DNA from 2 places in the Nocardioides albertanoniae genome. Region 2 is predicted to be linked to the other one. Evidence: predicted binding sites of a transcription regulator. Region 2 holds the regulator's gene; the other holds the start of a gene.
The links. Region 2 encodes HrcA, which represses chaperone genes, less so after heat shock. Its sites were predicted from a motif close to TTGGCACTCGNNNNNNNCGAGTGCCAA; they were not measured.
Positions count from the first base shown of each region.

Region 1: groES (co-chaperone GroES) is a predicted target of HrcA. The motif match lies at 2,353-2,379, and genes of this name have one in related genera.

Region 1 is NZ_VFOV01000001.1:4,320,113-4,324,321, forward strand. Features, by position in the region: gene FB381_RS20690 (GH25 family lysozyme) at 1-125, shown strand, start outside; gene groL (chaperonin GroEL) at 209-1,828, opposite strand; gene groES (co-chaperone GroES) at 1,908-2,201, opposite strand; gene FB381_RS20705 (class I SAM-dependent methyltransferase) at 2,418-3,620, shown strand; gene tsaD (tRNA (adenosine(37)-N6)-threonylcarbamoyltransferase complex transferase subunit TsaD) at 3,649-4,209, opposite strand, start outside.
Region 2 is NZ_VFOV01000001.1:1,671,553-1,675,761, reverse strand. Features, by position in the region: gene dnaJ (molecular chaperone DnaJ) at 1-1,057, opposite strand, end outside; gene hrcA (heat-inducible transcriptional repressor HrcA) at 1,103-2,128, opposite strand; gene FB381_RS07960 (hypothetical protein) at 2,383-2,655, shown strand; gene FB381_RS07955 (DUF3097 domain-containing protein) at 2,714-3,562, shown strand; gene FB381_RS07950 (PspC domain-containing protein) at 3,556-3,750, opposite strand; gene hemW (radical SAM family heme chaperone HemW) at 3,868-4,209, opposite strand, start outside.

The DNA.
Region 1 (4,209 bases), 2.6 Mb from region 2:
ACTGGACGATCTGGCAGTACTCCAGTCGGGACCGGCTCGATGGCGTGGGGAGTTCGGACGAGGCGTACGTGGATATGAACGTGCTCTCGGACGATGCGTCTCTCGAGTCGCTGATCGTTCGCTGAAATCGCCGAGTCGGCGCATCGGCCCCCTCTCGCCTCGCTTCGCTCGCGAGACACGGGGGCAGATGCGCCGACTCGGCTATGTGTCAGTGGCCGTGACCGTGGCCGTGACCGGCCGCGGGTGCCTCTTCCTCTTCCGGCTTATCGACGACCAGGGTCTCGGTCGTGAGCAGCATGCTCGCGATCGAGGTGGCGTTGATCAGCGCGGAGCGGGTGACCTTGACCGGGTCGATGACGCCCTGGGCGATCAGGTCGCCGTATTCACCCGTGGCGGCGTTGAAGCCCTGGCCGACACCGAGGTCGCGGACCTTGGTGGTGATGACGTATCCGTTGTCGCCACCGTTCTCGGCGATCCAGCGCAGCGGCTCGTCGGCGGCCTTGCGCACGATGCGTACGCCGACTGCCTCGTCGCCCTCGAGACCGAGGTCCTTCTCCAGCACCGAGACGGCGTGGATCAGGGCCGAGCCACCGCCGGGGACGATGCCCTCCTCGATGGCGGCGCGGGTCGCGGAGACAGCGTCCTCGATGCGGTGCTTCTTCTCCTTGAGCTCCACCTCGGTGTGAGCGCCGACGCGGATCACGCAGACGCCACCGGCGAGCTTCGCGAGGCGCTCCTGGAGCTTCTCGCGGTCCCAGTCGGAGTCGGTGCGCTCGATCTCGGACTTGATCTCGGCCACGCGAGCGTCGACCGTCGCGGCGTCGCCGCCGCCATCGACGATGGTGGTGTTGTCCTTCGAGACGGTGACCCGACGGGCGCTACCGAGCACCTCGAGGCCGACCTGGTCGAGCTTGAGGCCGACCTCCTCGGTGACGACCTGCGCACCGGTGAGGATCGCGATGTCCTGCAGCATGGCCTTGCGGCGGTCACCGAACGCGGGCGCCTTGACGGCGGTCGCGTTGAAGGTGCCCTTGATCTTGTTCACGACCAGGGTCGAGAGGGCTTCGCCCTCGACGTCCTCGGCGATGATGAACAGCGGCTTGCCGGCGGCGATGACCTTCTCCAGCAGCGGCAGCAGCTCCTGGATGGAGCCGATCTTGCCCTGGACGATCAGGATCAGGGGCTCGTCGATGACGGCCTCCATGCGCTCCTGGTCGGTCACGAAGTACTGAGAGATGTAGCCCTTGTCGAACTGCATGCCCTCGGTGAACTCGAGGTCGGTGCCGGTGGTGTTGGACTCCTCGACGGTGATCACGCCGTCCTTGCCGACCTTGGCGAAGGCCTCGGCGAGGATGTCGCCGATCTTCGCGTCGCGGGAGGAGATGGTGGCGACCGAGGCCATGTCGGACTCGTTGTAGACCTCGCGAGCGGCGGCGCGCAGCGCGTCACCGACGGCGGTCGAGGCGGCGTCCATGCCGCGCTTGAGGCTCATCGGGTTGGCACCGGCGGCGACCGCGCGGAGACCCTCGTGGACCATCGCCTGGGCGAGGACGGTCGCGGTGGTCGTACCGTCACCGGCGATGTCGTTGGTCTTGGTCGCTACCTCCTTGGTGAGCTGAGCACCAAGGTTCTCGAACGGGTCGTCCAGCTCGACCTCACGGGCGACGGTGACACCGTCGTTGGTGATGGTCGGGGCGCCCCACTTCTTGTCGAGGACGACGTAGCGGCCCTTGGGCCCCAGCGTCACCTTGACGGCGTTGGCGAGGGCGTCGACGCCACGCTCGAGGGCGCGGCGGGCGTTCTCGTCGAACTCCAGGATCTTAGGCATGTGTGTTTACTCCCTAGTACGCAGAACGCGGCCGGGGCCAGGAATCAGGCCCGGCCGCGTTGATGCGAGACGGATGACGTCAGGCGATGACCGCGAGGATGTCGCGAGCCGAGAGGATGAGGTACTCCTCGCCGGCGTACTTCACCTCGGTGCCGCCGTACTTGCTGTAGATGACCTTGTCGCCGACGGCGACGTCGAGCGGGACGCGGTTGCCCTTGTCGTCGATGCGACCGGGGCCGAGCGCCAGGACCTCGCCCTCCTGGGGCTTCTCCTTGGCGGTGTCCGGGATGACCAGACCGGACGCGGTGGTCTGCTCGGCCTCGACGGCCTTGACGACGATCCGGTCCTCAAGAGGCTTGATGTTGACCGACACTGTGTCGACCTCCCCATTTCTTTTCTACGGAGTCAGACTGTGGGTGGGTGTTGCTACGTCTGTGCTTGCGATGTGCCACGTACGCCGTCGCGGGGGTCGCACCCGGCTCGCAAGCGTTGGCACACTCAAGGGGAGAGTGCCAACGCAGACGTTAGCACTCGCCTCCAATGAGTGCCAGCGTCGACCCTGGGGACGAGTCCTGAGAGGATCGGGCGCATGGATCTCGACGCCTTTGCATGGTTGCTGACCGATGACGGCCAGCGGCTGCTCACGCGAGCCACCGAGATGACCGCCGACGGGTCCGACGGCAAGGGATCCGACGGCAAGGGATCCGGCCTGGCGGTGCAGACCGCGCTGCGCAAGGACGAGTCGGCCGAGCGGGTGGCGGCGGCGATGACCCAGGTCGATCTGCGACGGAAGGCGGCGGCCAAGTTCGGCGACCTGGCTCCGCGGATGTACTTCACCCCCGACGGTCTCGAGCAGGCCACCCGTCTCGCCGTCGCCCATCACCGGGCGGCCAGGTTGCGTACGTTCCACGCGTCGAGCGTCATCGACCTCGGCTGCGGGATCGGCGGCGACCTGATCGCCTCATCGCGGGCCGGACTCACCGCCGCGGGGGTCGACACCGACCCGGAGCGGGTCGCGGTCGCTCAGGCGAACCTGGATGCGCTCGGACTGCCCGGCGCGGTCACCGTCGCCGATGCGACCGCCCTCGACCACTCGCCGTTCGACGTCGCGTACGCCGATCCAGCACGCCGCGGCGCGAAGGGCCGAGTCTTCTCCGCCGAGGGATGGACCCCACCGTGGTCGTGGGTGGAGACCCTCTTCGCCCGGGATGCATGCGTCAAGGTCGCTCCGGGGATCCCGCACGATCTGGTTCCTGACGGCGTCGAGGCCGAGTGGGTCAGCGACCACGGCGAGGTCAAGGAGGCGGCGCTGTGGTCGGGCTCGCTGGCCAGCACCGCCCGCCGAGCCACGGTCATCGGCGACCGTGGCCTGGCGACCCTCGCCTCCGAGGACGACCCGGGCGCCGAGGTCGGCGAGGTCGGCGAGGTCGCCGACTTCCTCTACGAACCCGACGGCGCGGTGATCCGCGCCGGGCTGGTCACGGCGGTCGCCGCCGGCGTCGGTGGCCATCTCGTCGACGAGCACATCGCGTACGTGGCCTCCTCCGACTCCTTCGAGACGCCGTTCGCGCGGGGATATCAGGTGCTCGAGGAGCTCCCTTATCGGGAGAAGCAGCTCAAGGCGGCGCTGCGTGAGCGGCGGGTCGGAAAGCTGACGATCAAGAAACGTGGTGTGCAGGTCGTGCCCGAGCAGCTGCGCAAACGTCTCTCGCTCTCCGGTGATCGGGAGGCGACGATCGTGCTCACTCGGGTCGCCGGCGAGGGGACGTGCTTGTTGGTGCGGCCGTTCTGATCAGGTGAGGCCGGTCAGGTGGGGCCGGTCAGGTGAGGACCGTGGTCACCGGGAGGGACGAGTCGGCGGGCAGGTCGAGAGCCGACGGCGTACGTCCCCTGGCGACCATCTCCGAACCCAGGGCCGCGACCATCGCACCGTTGTCCGTGCACAGGCCGGGACGCGGGACCCTCACCCGGATCCCGAGCTTGGCGGCACGCTCCTCGGCGAGCACCCGGAGCCGGCTGTTGGCCGCGACTCCTCCGCCGATGATGATGTCTTCGATGCCCTCGGAGGCGGCTGCGTCCAGTGCCTTCCTGACCAGCACGTCGACGACTGCCTCCTGGAAGGATGCTGCGACGTCGGCGACCGGCACGGCCTCACCGCTACGCTCCTTCGCCTCGACCCAGCGGGCGACGGCGGTCTTGAGACCGGAGAAGGAGAAGTCGAAGCGGTGCCGCTCCAGGTCGCGACGGGCCGTGAGGCCCCGGGGGAAGTCGATCGCGATCGAGCTGCCGGACGTGGCGGTCCTGTCGATCACCGGACCACCCGGGAAGCCGAGACCGAGGAGGCGGGCCACCTTGTCGAAGGCCTCCCCTGCCGCGTCGTC
Region 2 (4,209 bases):
TGGTGGGGGTCTCCACGCTGATGGTCACGACCAGGTCGCCGCGACCGCCACGAAGCCCGGGCACGCCGCGGCCACGCAGCACGTGGTCGGTGCCGGACTGGGTGCCGGGGCGGAGCTCGATCTGGATCGAGGCGTCGTCGGCGTCGACCAGGTCGGAGCCGTCCTTGGCGAGGTCGGCCTCCAGGGTCGGCAGGTTGAGCGTGGTGCCCAGGGCCGCCGCCGTCATCGGCACCTTCGCGGTGCACTGCAGGTCGTTGCCGCGGCGGGTGAAGGTGGCGTGCTTGGCGACGTGGATCTCGACGTAGAGGTCACCGGCGGGGCCGCCGCCGGGGCCGATCTCGCCCTGCTCGGCGAGCTGCACCCGGGTGCCGTCGTCGACGCCCGGCGGGATCTTGACGGTCAGGGTGCGGTGCGAGCGCACGCGCCCCTCGCCACCGCAGTCGCGGCACGGGTCGGGGATGACCGTGCCGAAGCCGTTGCAGGCCGAGCACGGACGCAGCGTGCGGATCTCGCCCAGGAAGGAGCGCTGCACGACCGCGACCTCGCCCTGGCCGTGGCAGGTCTCGCACGGCACCGGGCGGGAGCCCTCCGCGGCACCGTCACCGTCGCAGGTGTCGCACACGACGGCGGTGTCGACCTTGAGGTCACGGGTGACGCCGAACGCGGCCTCGGCCAGCTCGATGTCGAGACGGATCAGGGCATCCTGCCCGCGGCGTACGCGGGGACGGGGGCCGCGGCCGGCGCCACCGGTGCCCGCACCGGCGCCGCCGAAGAAGGCGTCCATGATGTCGGTGAACGAGAAGCCGGCGCCCTGGGCACCGAAGCCGCCGGCGAACGGGTCGCCGCCGCGGTCGAACGCGGCCCGCTTCTGCGGGTCGCTCAGCACCTCGTAGGCGTGGGAGATCTCCTTGAATTTCTCCTGCGACTCGGCGTCGGGGTTGACGTCGGGGTGATATTGGCGCGCCAGTTTCCGGTAGGCCTTCTTGATCGCCACGTCGTCGGCGTCGCGGTCGACACCGAGGAGCTCATAGGGGTCCAACGTCACTCTTCCTGCCATCGAAATCAGTTCCTGCTCAGGTCGTCAAAGGGTTCGGGGGCCTGCTCAGGCCTCGTCGAGGATCCGGGAGAGGTAGCGCGCGACCGCGCGCACCGCTGCCATGGATCCGGGGTAGTCCATCCGGGTCGGCCCGACCACGCCCAGCGTGGCCAGGGCCTCGTCACCAGGTCCGTAGCCGGTCGCGACCACGCTGGTCTGCGACAGCTCCTGGTAGGGGCCTTCGGCGCCGATGCGCACGGTCACCAGGCCGCCGGCGGTGGCCTCCCCCATCAGCTTCAGGAGGATGACGTGCTCCTCGAGGGCCTCCAGCAGCGGACGTACGGCGGTGTCGAAGCTGTCGCCGAAACGGGCCAGGTTGCTGGTGCCGCCGATGGAGATCCGCTCGTCGGAGCGGTGGTCGTTCATCGCCTCGATCAGCGACTCGGCGATCGCGGCGGCGAGAGCGTCCTGCGGGGCATCGGCCGCGGGCCGGGCGATCGCGCTCAGCGCTTCGCCCGCGTCGGCGATGATCGCCCCGGAGACAGCGGTGTTCATCTGCGCGCGCAGCCGGGCCAGGGTCTCCTCGGAGATCTCCTCGGCGACCTCCAGGATCCGCTGCTCGACGCGGCCGGTGCTGAGGATGACGACGATCAGGAGCCTGGTCGGCGCCAGCGCGACGAGCTCCACGTGGCGTACGGTCGAGCGGCTCAGGGTGGGGTATTGCACCACCGCGACCTGGCGGGTCAGCTGGGAGAGCAGCCGGGTCGAACGGCTGACGACGTCGTCGAGGTCGACGGCACCGTCGAGGAAGCCGGCGATGGCACGCTTCTCGGCCGAGGTCATCGGCTTGACCGTGGTCAGCCGGTCGACGAAGAGGCGGTAGCCCTTGTCGGTGGGCACGCGGCCGGCGCTGGTGTGGGGCGCGGTGATGTAGCCCTCCTCCTCCAGCGCGGCCATGTCGTTGCGCACTGTCGCCGGGGAGACGCCCAGACCGTGTCGTTCGACCAGCGCCTTGGAGCCGACCGGCTCCTCGGTCTTGACGTAGTCCTCGACGATCGCCCGGAGGACGGAGAGCCTGCGTTCGTTCTGCATCCGCGCTCCTTTCCTACCCCGGGTCCGCTGCCAGACCTTGGGTCGCCTGGCACTCATTCCGTGCGAGTGCCAATCCTACCGGTTCACCGGCAGGGAGCCAGTTCCGGCGGTCGTTCCGCGACCCGGAACGCCGCCAGGCGGCGAGATGGCATCGAAATCGTGACAGAGAACACATCTCTCGCCATCGAGACACCCTTAGGTTAGGCTGACCTTAGAGAAACTGATTCAACGCTTTCGCCCCACTGGAGAGTCCCATGATTGCTGACGATCGACTGGCCCGCATCACGGACCACGCGAACGACGAGCACCAGGCCGACCTGTGCCACACCCTCGCGGCACGCCTGGGCCTGCGCCCGCGGCACATCGTGGGCGTACGCCTCTCCAACCTCACCTCCGAGAGCGTCGAGGTCTCCTGGATCACCCTCGACGGCGGCCACCACGCGACCTTCCGGTTCCCGGCGACCGCCACGACCCCCGACGAGGTGCTCGAGCAGCTCGGCCGGGTGCTGACCGGCTCGCTGTACTGATCTGCGCACGCGGCGTGGCTGCGTGCCCCCGAGGGTGTCGGTCACTACCCTCACCCGGATGAGCGATCGCTACGGCTCCGACGTCCTTGCCGGCGACTGGCGCAAGCCCAAGAACGGGCGCGCCGTCGAGACCCCCGCAGAGCTGGGCGCGGTGGTGGAGGAGGTCGAGACCGACTTCGTCGGCGAGATCGTCCGGATCGACCGCGACCTGCACACGCTGACGCTGGAGGACAGGCGCGGCAAGCGGCGTACGTTTCCGCTCGGTCCCGGCTTCTGGCTGGAGGGCAAGCCGGTCATCCTCACTCCCCCGGTGACGCGCACGGCTCCGGCCAAGCCGGCCAAGACCGCCTCGGGGTCGGTCGCGGTCTCAGGCGTGAAGGCCCGGGTCGCGCGCGAGTCGCGGATCTTCGTCGAGGGGCGTCACGACGCCGAGCTGGTCGAGAAGATCTGGGGCGACGACCTGCGGATCGAGGGCGTCGTCGTGGAATACCTCGGCGGCGTCGACGACCTCGCCGACCACCTGGTCTCCTTCCGGCCGGGCCCGCAGCGACGTGTCGGCGTGCTGGTCGACCACCTGGTCAAGGGCTCCAAGGAGGCCCGGATCGCGGACTCCATCAGGCGCTCCGCGGTCGGCAAGGACGTGCTGATCGTCGGCCACCCGTTCATCGACGTGTGGCAGGCGGTCAAGCCGGATCGGCTCGGGCTGGAGAAGTGGCCATCGGTGCCGCGCTCGATCGAGTGGAAGAAGGGCATCTGCCAGCACATGGGCTGGCCCCACCGCGACCAGGCCGACATCGCGAGGGCGTGGAAGCACATCCTCTCCCGGGTCTCCTCCTTCGGAGACCTCGAGCCCGCCCTGCTCGGGCGGGTCGAGGAGCTGATCGACTTCGTGACGGTGGATCAGTAACCAGCACGCTTGGGCATGATGATCCACAGCACGATGTAGACGATGAACTGCGGTCCGGGCAGCAGGCAGGAGATCACGAAGGCCAGCCGGATCAGGTTGGCGTCGATGCCGAAGCGGTCACCGAGGCCGGCACAGACACCGGCGATCCATTTGTTGTCGGACGGACGAGAAAGAGTTGTGGTAGCCATGGCTCCACACTGCCCTGCCTGAGGCTCTTTACCAATCAGGAACTCCCCTGATCCTGCGATCAGGACCAACGTCCCGTCCTCAGGGCCTCTCAGGGCGTCTCATTGCCTCTCATGGCTTCAGGGCAGCAGGTCTCGGACCACGGCGTCGGCGAGGAGCCGGCCGGTGTCGGTGAGGACGATCGTGCCGTCGGCGACGGTGACCAGGCCGCGGCTCACCTGCCCGGGAAGGGCGGCGCGGCCCTCGTCGTCGAGCACCTCGACCCGCAGCCCGTCGGCGAGGCGGAGCTCGAGGAGGACGCGCTCGACGCGCCGGTCCTCCGCGGCCAGGATCTCGCGGGCGTGGGCCGGGCTGAGGCCGTCGTTGATGCGATCGGCGTAGGCCTTGGGGTGCTTGACGTTCCACCACCTGGTGCCGCCGACGTGGCTGTGGGCGCCGGGGCCGACACCCCACCAGTCGCC